3 regions of the Streptomyces sp. NPDC052396 genome follow, and region 1 is predicted to be linked to each of the others. Evidence: riboswitches for the same ligand, from Rfam matches in the RefSeq annotation. Region 1 holds a riboswitch; each other region holds the start of a gene.
What was found. A riboswitch is a leader RNA that binds a small molecule or an ion and turns the genes downstream of it on or off. The one in region 1 is predicted to bind cobalamin.
Positions count from the first base shown of each region.

Region 1 (3,521 bases):
CAAACACTGGAGGCAATACCTCGTGCTGATTGCTCAGCGTCCGTCCCTGACCGAAGAGGTCGTGGACGAGTTCCGGTCCCGGTTTGTGATCGAGCCGCTGGAGCCGGGCTTCGGTTACACCCTCGGCAACTCCCTGCGCCGTACGCTCCTCTCCTCGATCCCGGGTGCGGCGGTCACGTCCATCCGCATCGACGGTGTCCTGCACGAGCTCACCACCGTGCCGGGCGTCAAGGAGGACGTCACCGACCTCATCCTGAACATCAAGCAGCTGGTCGTCTCCTCGGAGCACGACGAGCCGGTCGTGATGTACCTGCGCAAGCAGGGCCCGGGTCTGGTCACCGCCGCTGACATCGCCCCGCCGGCCGGTGTCGAGGTGCACAACCCCGACCTGGTGCTGGCGACCCTGAACGCCAAGGGCAAGCTGGAGATGGAGCTGACCGTCGAGCGCGGTCGCGGCTATGTCTCCGCCGTCCAGAACAAGCAGGTGGGCCAGGAGATCGGCCGTATTCCGGTCGACTCCATCTACTCGCCGGTCCTCAAGGTGACCTACAAGGTCGAGGCGACCCGTGTCGAGCAGCGCACCGACTTCGACAAGCTGATCGTCGACGTCGAGACCAAGCAGGCCATGCGCCCGCGCGATGCCATGGCGTCCGCCGGTAAGACCCTGGTCGAGCTGTTCGGTCTCGCTCGCGAGCTCAACATCGACGCCGAGGGCATCGACATGGGCCCGTCCCCGACGGACGCCGCCCTGGCCGCCGACCTGGCGCTGCCGATCGAGGAGCTGGAGCTCACGGTCCGCTCCTACAACTGCCTCAAGCGTGAGGGCGTCCACTCGGTGGGTGAGCTCCTGGCGCGCTCCGAGGCCGACCTCCTGGACATCCGCAACTTCGGTGCGAAGTCGATCGACGAGGTCAAGGCGAAGCTGGCCGGCATGGACCTGGCGCTCAAGGACAGCCCGCCCGGATTCGACCCGACCGCTGCCGCTGCCGCTGCCTACGACGCGGACGATCACGCGAGCACGGATTTCATGGAAACCGAGCAGTACTGAGGAAGATCCATCGTGTATTTGTGCGGCGGGGAGGAACTGCCGCGTACAGCAGCGTCTTGCCTGCCCCCTCGCTGCGGAGGCTCCGCGCAGACTCCCGGCCACGCTGGCACGGCAATTCCTCGCGATGCTCTGCACTGAGGTGCCGGAATACGGCTCGCAAAGGCACGGCAGAATCCAGGCGGGGAAGCAGCAGGTCGAGAAGCTGATCGCGCAACATGCCCGGTCTGAGGCCGGCCTGGCTGCGGACCTCTGGTGCGGATCCGGTGCACGACGCCTATCCCCAGGCTGACCACCTGGGGGTTTGTTGTGGAGCGGGCGGCGGCATGGCTATCGGCCTCCGCTGGGGAGGGTGACGGTGAAGGCGGCGCCCTGGGCTGTGCCGGCAGTTCGATGTCGCCGCCCGCGGCTCGTGCGAGGCGGCGGGCGAGGGCGAGGCCGAGCCCCGCGCCGTCGTGGGTACCTGTTCACGGTCACCGATATCGTCGACGGCGCAGACCGTGCGGTCGTCAACGGCGCGGTGATGCACGCTCTCGGCGCGAATCGGATGCATACGCCCCCTCTCTGCGCCTTCTCATGCGCTGGCGACACCTGCCGAGCTACGGAGGCTTGTCGCCAAAGTGGCGGGAACTCTACGGTGTCCTCGCCGTGGTGTTCGGGAAGACCGGTGCGAAACCGGAGCGGCCCTCGCCACTGTGATCGGGAAGTTGCCGCACTGCCCCCGCTCCCGCCTGTGGCGGGGAAGCCACGGGACTCAGGTCCTGGAAGGCCAGGTGCGGCGGCGTTCGACCCGTCAGCCAGGAGACCGGCCACGGCACCGCATGATGACCCATCCACGAGGTGCTGGAGAGGCTGCCCTGACATGACTATGCCCGCGAACTCCTCCGCGACGGCGGCTCCCGATGCCGCCGTCGCGATCCCGGCGACGCCGGTGATCCGCTGGGAGCGCAAGGACTGGATACGCACCGGTGGCCTGCTGGCGGTGATCGCCGCCATGCATGTCGTCGCCTTCGCGATCCTGGTGGTGATGGTCGCCCCGCACCACTACACCGTCGGCAAACAGGCATTTGGCCTGGGCCTGGGCGTGACCGCGTACACGCTGGGCATGCGGCATGCCTTCGACGCCGATCACATCGCCGCGATCGACAACACGACCCGCAAGCTGATGGCCGACGGCAAGCGCCCCATCTCGGTCGGGTTCTGGTTCGCCCTCGGCCACTCCAGCATCGTCCTCGCCCTCGCCGCACTGATCGCCACCGGCGCCCGGGTGGTCGGGACCCTCACCAACGACACCTCCAGCACCCACCAGACGCTCGGCATCGTCAGTACCTCCGTCTCCGGTGGCTTCCTCTACCTCATCGCGGCGCTCAACCTCGTCTCGCTGGGCGGGATCCACCGGGTCTTCAAGGCCATGCGGGCCGGGGAGTTCGACGAAAGGGAACTCGAGAAGCATCTGGACAATCGCGGTTTCCTCAACCGGATCCTGGGGCGGCTGACCAAGTCCATCACCCGGCCCGGACAGATGTACCCGGTCGGTCTCCTCTTCGGCATCGGCTTCGACACCGCCACCGAGGTCACGCTGATGGTCATGGCCGGTTCCGGAGCCGCCGCCGGCCTGCCCTGGTACGCGATTCTGTGCCTGCCGCTGCTGTTCGCCGCCGGGATGAGTCTCTTCGACACCCTCGACGGCACCTTTATGAACTTCGCCTACCACTGGGCGTTCTCCAACCCGGTGCGCAAGGTCTACTACAACCTCACCGTCACCGGACTCTCCATCGCCGTCGCCTTCTTCATCGGCACCATCGAACTCATCGGTGTCCTCCATGAACAGCTGAGCCTCGACGATCCCGTCACCGGGTGGATCTCCGGCATCGACCTCAACAACGTCGGGTTTGTCATCGTGGGCCTGTTTGTCGCGGTGTGGGCCTGCGCCCTGCTCTACTGGCGCGTCGCCAAGGTCGAGAACCGGTGGAAGGCGTCGGGGACCGACGGTCGGTGAGCGTCGACGGCGGATCTTCCCGATCGCGTGGGGAGCGGGGCGAGGGGGCCGAGTCCGGCCCCTCGCCCCGCGGGTCAGCCGGCGGCCGTGCGTCGGTCAGCGCGTAGTGCGCGGCGCCGTACGGCCTGGAGATGGCGCCGGTGTTCCTCGGCGGTGACCGGTCGCAGCTCGGGTACGGGCCGGGGGGCTCCGTGCTCGTCGATGGCGACGAATGTGAGCCGGGCGGTGGCCACTTCGGCGGTGGGCCCGGAGGCGTTCCACCGCTCGGCGGTCGCGCGCACGCCGACGTCCATGGAGGTGCGTCCCGCGTATTCGACGCTTGCGTGGACGCTCAGCAGGTCGCCCGCGTGGACGGGGGTGAGGAAGGTCATCCGGTCCACGGAGACGGTCACGGCGGGTCCGCCCGCGTGCCGTCCGGCGGCGGCCGCGGCGGCGTCGTCGATGAGTTTCATGATGACGCCGCCGTGGATGGTGCCG
Region 1 is NZ_JBIUAW010000005.1:430,086-433,606, forward strand. Features, by position in the region: gene ACIHFE_RS15960 (DNA-directed RNA polymerase subunit alpha) at 23-1,048, shown strand; cobalamin riboswitch at 1,678-1,874, shown strand; gene ACIHFE_RS15965 (HoxN/HupN/NixA family nickel/cobalt transporter) at 1,908-3,044, shown strand; gene ACIHFE_RS15970 (acyl-CoA thioesterase) at 3,119-3,521, opposite strand, start outside.

Region 2 (3,521 bases), on a different contig from region 1:
CAGCTTCTCCCAGTCCATCTCGCCGTCGGCACCCAGGTGCGCGGCGAGGTTGACCGAGCCGAGGTTGCAGACGGCCGTCTCGCCGTCGTTCGTCACCTCGAGGATCTCGGTGCAGAGGTTGGAGGAGTGGACGACCTTGCCCGGCTCCGCCGTCTGGTTGGCGGTGCGGTTGGCGGCGTCCTTGAAGGTCATCCAGCCGTTGCCGGTCTGCGCCAGGGTGCGCATCATCCGGGCGTAGAGCACCCGGGCCGGGATGGTCTTGACGGCCTTGCCCGCGGCCTCGTAGGCGCGGTACGCGGCGTCGAACTCATCGCCGTAGAGGTCGACCAGGTCCGGGGTGTCCACCGGGGAGAACAGCGACCAGTCGGCGTCCGCCTCCACCCGGCGCATGAACTCGTCCGGGATCCAGTGCGCGATGTTGAGGTTGTGGGTGCGGCGGGCCTCCTCGCCCGTGTTGTCCCGCAGCTCCAGGAACTCCTCGATGTCCGCGTGCCAGGTCTCCAGGTAGACGCAGGCCGCGCCCTTGCGCCGGCCGCCCTGGTTGACGGCCGCCACCGAGGCGTCCAGGGTGCGCAGGAAGGGCACGATGCCATTGGAGTGGCCGTTGGTGCCCCGGATCAGCGAACCGCGGGAGCGGATGCGGGAGTAGGACAGGCCGATGCCGCCGGCGTGCTTCGACAGCCGGGCCACCTGGTGGTAGCGCTCGTAGATGGAGTCCAGCTCGTCCAGCGGGGAGTCCAGCAGGTAGCAGGAGGACATCTGCGGGTGCCGGGTGCCGGAGTTGAACAGGGTGGGGGAGGAGGGCAGGTAGGAGAGCGTGCTGGTGAGCCGGTAGAGCTCGGCCACGTCCGCCAGCGCCCGCTCCGAGTGGTCCTCGGCCAGGCCGCAGGCCACCCGCAGCAGGAAGTGCTGCGGGGTCTCGATCACCTGGCGGGTGATCGGGTGGCGCAGCAGGTAGCGGCTGTGCAGGGTGCGCAGGCCGAAGTAGCCGAAGCGGTCGTCGGCGCCATCCCCCAGCGCCGCGTCCACCAGGGCGTCCAAGCGCCCGGCGTGGGCGGTGACGAACGCGGCCGTCTCGTCGCCGATCAGGCCCTCGCGGTGGCCGACCGCGACCGAGGCGGTGAAGGAGACGGCGCCCTGGCCGGCGGCCTCCTCGCGGATGGCCAGGGTGAGCAGCCGGGCGGCCAGCTTGGAGTACTCGGGCTCCTCGGCGATCAGGCCGGCGGCGGCCTCGGTGGCCAGCGAGCGCAGCTCGGCCTCGTCGGAGCCGGGGTGCCGGCCGCGCAGGGCGGCCGCGGCGACCTTGCCGGGGTCCGTGGCGGGCAGATCGGCGGTCAGTTCGGTCAGGGTGCGCAGCAGCGCGGTCCCGGGACCGCCGGACGCCTCCGCTGAAACTGAGACCGGATCTGCGGGCGCGATGGTCACTGGGGCTCTCCCTCGCTCGGCTGGGGGCCGGGCGGGAGAGCGGCAAGGGCGCGTCAGGGCAGCCCTGAGCGCGTCAGGGCAGCACCACACCGCGTCCCTCGGCCCAACCCGCGAGGCCCGGACGTATTCCACGCCCAGGCCAAGCCGTACGGCTCGGTCATGGGCGTGCTGTCGGCAGGTCCTCGGACTGGTGGTGCGTCAAAAGAGCACACATACACCGTTGCGGGACAGTTCCGGATTTCCACCGGATTCCCCTGCGGCGACAGCGAAGACGAGCATACATCTAGTGCCGGGCGGCAAAGGCACCCCCACATGTAGTGCCGGGATCGTGATAGTGCGCCCAGGGCTGGGCCTGATTGCCGTGCTGGGGACACTCTGGAGGCCGGTATCGACGCGCCCTGATCGAGGCTTGTGTTCGCTTCTTGACGCATTGTGATTAATCTACGGAATGAGTAATTCCTGGCCCCGTCCGACCCTGCGAAGGACGCCCATGTGATGGCTCTCCGCTTCTCCCTGGCAAAGACCGTCTACGGTACTCGCCGGCGCGCTCTGCGCGCCCTCCTGCTGCTCGCCCTGGTGGCCCTGGCGGCCGGACTGGGCGGCCGGGGGGTCGGAGAAAGACTGGCGCCCGGGGGCTGGACGCCCGCCGGCGCCGAGTCCACCCGGGCCGATGCCCTGCTGGCCGACCGCTTCCACGCGGGGCAGCCCCAGTTGCTGTTGTTGGCGACCGCGAAGGGTTCCCTGGACGCCCCGGAGGCCGAGCGGGCCGGCCGCGAACTGACCGCCCGGCTCACCGCCGACCCGCATATCGCCTGGGTGCGCGGCTACTGGCCGCGGCACCCGGCCGAGTTGCGCGCCCGCGACGGGCACAGCGCCGTGGTGGCGGTGCGCTTCACCGGCGATGAACGCGCGGTGCGCGCGGCGAGCAAGGCGGTGACCGACCGGGAGACCGGGCCGGGCGGCGGCGCATTGCGCATCGCGGTGGCCGGGGAGTCCGCCCTGTACTCGGAGATGGAACGGCTCAGCACCCGGGGCGCCATGATCGCCGAGCTGATCGTGGCCCCGCTGGTGCTGCTGGTGCTGCTCTGGGTCTTCGGCAGCCTGGTGGCCGCCCTGCTGCCGGTGGCGGTGGGCGCCTTCGCGGTGCTCACCACCACCGCGCTGCTGCGGGCGCTCAGCGAGCTGATGACGGTGTCCATGTTTGTCCTTAATATCGCCACCGCGCTGGGATTCGGCCTCGCCGTCGACTACTGCCTGCTGATCGTCAGCCGCTTCACCGAGGAACTCGCCGGCGGAGCCGGGCCGGTGGCCGCCGCCGGCCGGGCCATGCGCACCGCCGGCCGGGCGGTGGCCTTCTCCGCCGTCACGGTGGCGGCCGCGCTGGGCGCGCTGACGGTCTTCCCGCTGCCGCTCACCCGCTCCCTGGCGCTGGGCGGCGCGGTGGTCGCCCTCTGCTCGGCCGCCGGGGCGTTCCTGGTGCTGCCCCCGCTGCTGGTGCTGCTGGGCCGGCAGGTCAACCGCTTCGACGCCTTCCGCCGCTGGCGGGGCCGCGGCGGCCGGCCGGTGGCCGAGGGCCGCTGGTACCGGCTGGCGCTATGGGTCACCCGGCGGCCTGTGCTGGTCGCCCTGGGCACCCTGCTGCTGCTCGGCCTGCTGGCCGCGCCGGGCGCCCAGGCGCGGTTCGGCATGTACGACGACCGCATTCTGCCCGCCTCCTCGCCGGTGGCCCGGGCGTCCCAGCGGCTGCGCGCCGGCTTCCCCGGCGGCGAGGACAACGCGGCCGGCGTGGTGCTGCCCGATGTGCATGTCCTGCCACCGGAAGCGGACCACTCCCCCCTGGCGCTGCGCTCCGCCCCGGAGGAACCCGCGGTGCACGCCTACGCCGCCCGGCTCTCCCGGCTGCCCGGGGTGCGGCAGGTGACCACCGCCACCGGCGTCTACCGCGACGGACGCCGCACCGAACCCGCCGGCCCCTGGGCGGCGTCCTTCACCGGCCCGGCCGGCACCTGGCTGAGCGTCCGGCCGGCCGGCGACTCCCCGCTGTCCCCCGAGGGCCGCCGGCTGACCGAGCGGCTCCGGGCCGAACCCGCCCCCGG
Region 2 is NZ_JBIUAW010000002.1:195,314-198,834, forward strand. Features, by position in the region: gene ACIHFE_RS05940 (ribonucleoside-diphosphate reductase subunit alpha) at 1-1,425, opposite strand, end outside; cobalamin riboswitch at 1,581-1,721, opposite strand; gene ACIHFE_RS05945 (MMPL family transporter) at 1,921-3,521, shown strand, end outside.
Region 2: another riboswitch for cobalamin. It lies ahead of ACIHFE_RS05940 (ribonucleoside-diphosphate reductase subunit alpha); the one in region 1 lies ahead of ACIHFE_RS15965 (HoxN/HupN/NixA family nickel/cobalt transporter).

Region 3 (3,521 bases), on a different contig from region 1:
AGCCGAATGGCCCTTGACTACAAGCCAGTAGACGGAGTATTAGGCGGGGGCCGGTTCCACCGGTCCGGCGCCCGGGTCCGCGTCGCTCTCCGGCTCCCGGTCTGCGACGTCGGGCAGATACTCCTCACTGATCTCGCGCGGCCCGAAGGGCCAGATCTTCTCGTAACGGGCCCACAGCAGGAAGGCCACACAGCCGGCCGCGACCCAGGCCAGCGACCACTCGATGGGATGGCGGCCCGGTGAATCCTTGTCCGCATAGCCGTAGATGACCAGCCAGCCGGCCAACGCCACCAGGCTGGGCAGCGGATAGAGCCACATCCGGTAAGGGCGGCGGAGGGACGGCTGCCGGCGCCTGAGCACCGTGACGGCGGCGACCTGGCCGAGGGCCTGCACCAACACCACGACGGTGGTGAGCAGTTGGATCAGGGTCGCCAGATCTGTGTGCCGGCCGACCAGGAAGCCCACGATGCCGATCGCCCCCATGGCCAGCAGGCTCAGCCAGGGGAAGCGGTGACGCGGATGCAGCGAGCCGAAGGGGCGGAAGAAGACCTTCTCCCGCGCCGCGTCATAGGGGATCCGGGAGGCGCCCAGCAGCCCGGTGAAGATCGAGGCCACCGCCGTGATCAGCACCAGCACGGTGGCCACGTCCGCCGCCTTCTTGCCCCAGGTCTTCTCCAGCACCGCCGAAGCCACCGATGAGGAGGCGCTGTTGTGGGGATCCAGCATGTCCTGCCAGTCGACCACGCCCAGGGTGCCGATCTGCAACAGCAGATAGATGGCCATGATGCCGACGATCGAGTAGATGATGGAGCGCGGCAGCACCCGCCCCGGGTCCTTGATCTCGGCGCCCATATAGGCGGTGGTCCAGTAACCGCCGTAGTCATAGATGCCGATGGTGAGCCCGGCCGCGAAACCGATCCAGAAGTGATTGGTCGTCAACTCAAAGGCATGCGCGGGGTAGGTGAAGGCACGGTGTGGGCTGAAGTGGGTGAAGGCGGCGAGGATGACCATCACCACCGAGGCGATCATCACGCACCACAGCAGCACGCTGATCCGGGCATGGTGTTCCACCCGGCCCCATAGCAGCGCCACCACCAGCACAATCAGCCCGATGCCGGTGAGATCGCCCTGAGTCTGCGTCATATCCGGCCAGAGATAGGCGAGATACTGGACAAAGCCGATGACTCCGGTGGACATGGCGAGCGGGATGTAGAGCATCGCCGTCCAGACGAACAGGAAGGGCATCAGCTTTCCGGTGCGGTACTGGAAGGCCTGCCGCAGATAGACATAACTGCCGCCGGCCCCGGGCAGTGAGGCGCCCAACTCGGCCCAGACCAGCCCGTCGGCGAGCGCGAGCACCGCGCCCGCGACAAAGCCGATGACGGCGTGCGGACCGCCGAAGGCGGCGACCATCAGGGGGATGGTGACGAAGGGGCCGATGCCGCACATCTGGGCCATGTTGATGGCGGTGGCCTGGAACAGGCCGATCCGCCGGACGAATCCCGGGTTCCCGGTGGGCCCGGTATCTGGGTCTGCCATGGAGTCAACCTCTCCTCGTGGTCTGCTGCACTCGCACTCGTAGCACCGGCCCGCCTGACGCGTCCATCACATGGACAGGGTTGAGCAGCATGGATGTCCCGGCTCCGCCCGAACAGCGCACGGGAGTTCGTCCGAGGGGTGCGGGAGACTCTGGCGGGGTTGATGGGTGCGCGTCAAGGCATGACCATCACCACTTCTCGGCCACATGGCCGCCTGGGGGAGCTAGGGTGGTGCGGCCGTGGTGCTCGGGAAGACCGGTGACGGACCTTGGGTCCGGAGTCCGGAGCGGCCCTCGCCACTGTGATCGGGGAGTTACCGTCCCCTTCCGTGCGCGCCCTTGCGGCGGGTACGGAGCCACTGGCAGCAGCCGGCTGCCGGGAAGGCTGGGACGGGCGCGGGAAAACCCGTAAGCCAGGAGACCGGCCACGGCATCTCAGAATCGATCCACGAGGTGCTGGAGCGTGAACGGCAGATGAGCCTGCCCCCTACTGATACCACCGGCGTCGCGCCGGTCACTTCCTTCCGCTGGCGCCGCCAGGACACCGTGCGCACCGCCGGTCTGCTGGCCGTCATAGCCGCCCTGCACATCGTCGCGTTCGGCGTGCTCTTCCTGCTGATCGTGCCCAACCACTACAAGGTGGGCAGCGAGGTCTACGGCATCGGCCTCGGCGTCACCGCCTACACCCTGGGCATGCGGCATGCCTTCGACGCCGACCACATAGCCGCCATCGACAACACCACCCGCAAGCTGATGGCCGACGGCAAACGGCCGGTCTCGGTGGGCTTCTGGTTCGCCCTGGGCCACTCCTCCGTGGTGGTGGTGATGGCGGCCCTGGTCTCCGGCGGCACACATCTGGCCGGGACCCTGATGAACGAGGAGTCCACCACCCACCAGACCCTGGGTGTGGTGGGCACCACCGTCTCCGGCGGCTTCCTCTACCTGATCGCCGCGCTCAACCTGGTGGCGCTCGCCGGGATCCTGCGCATCTTCCGCACCATGCGCGAGGGCCGCTTCAACGAGGCCGAACTGGAAGAGCAGTTGGACTCCCGGGGCTTTATGAACCGCATCCTGGGCCGCCTCACCCGCTCCATCTCCCGCCCGGGCCAGATGTTTCCGCTGGGCTTCCTGTTCGGGCTGGGCTTTGACACCGCCACCGAGGTCACCCTGATGGTGATGGCGGGCAGCGGGGCCGCCGCGGGGCTGCCCTGGTACGCCATCCTCTGCCTGCCGCTGCTGTTCGCCGCCGGGATGAGCCTGTTCGACACGCTCGACGGGACCTTTATGAACTTCGCCTACCAGTGGGCGTTCTCCAACCCGGTGCGCAAGGTCTACTACAACCTCACCATCACCGGCCTGTCCATCGCGGTCGCCTTCCTGATCGGCACCATCGAGCTGGTCGGCGTGCTGCATGAGAAGCTCGGGCTGAACGACGGGCTCACCGGCTGGGTCGCCGGGCTCAACCTGGACAATGTGGGCTTTGTCATCGTCGGCCTGTTTGTGGTGGTCTGGGCCGCCGCCCTGGCCTTCTGGCGCTTCGGACGGGTCGAGCAGCGCTGGGCGGCGCGGACGGCCGAGGCGTCGCCGGAGGGCTGACCGGGCCGAGCGCGGGCCGCCGGGGGCGGACCGTCCGGATGGCCGAGTTCCGCAGGCGGATCCCGCCCCGGCGGCGGTCCACTGAAGGGAAGCGACCCACTTCCCGGAAGGACGCTGCCGTGGGCAAGCCCGAGGACAAGCGCAAGAAGCTCTCCGACAACGCCAGGTTCTTCCTGACCGGCATGACCAGGGCGGAACAGGAGAAGGCGCTGCGCGAGAAGACACCGGAGGAACTGGACAAGGCCGGTGAGGAGGTGCGCAGCGCTCTCTCCGAGGAGGAGCGGCGGTAGTTCGCGCCCTCGCCGGGTGCGGGCCGTCGCCCCTCAGCGGCGCCGGCGGGCCGCCAGCAGGTAGCCCGCCAGGATGGCCAGTACGGCCGCCGCGTCCG
Region 3 is NZ_JBIUAW010000012.1:183,232-186,752, reverse strand. Features, by position in the region: gene ACIHFE_RS28120 (APC family permease) at 40-1,539, opposite strand; cobalamin riboswitch at 1,762-1,982, shown strand; gene ACIHFE_RS28115 (HoxN/HupN/NixA family nickel/cobalt transporter) at 2,012-3,133, shown strand; gene ACIHFE_RS28110 (hypothetical protein) at 3,253-3,423, shown strand; gene ACIHFE_RS28105 (YoaK family protein) at 3,457-3,521, opposite strand, start outside.
Region 3: another riboswitch for cobalamin. It lies ahead of ACIHFE_RS28115 (HoxN/HupN/NixA family nickel/cobalt transporter); the one in region 1 lies ahead of ACIHFE_RS15965 (HoxN/HupN/NixA family nickel/cobalt transporter).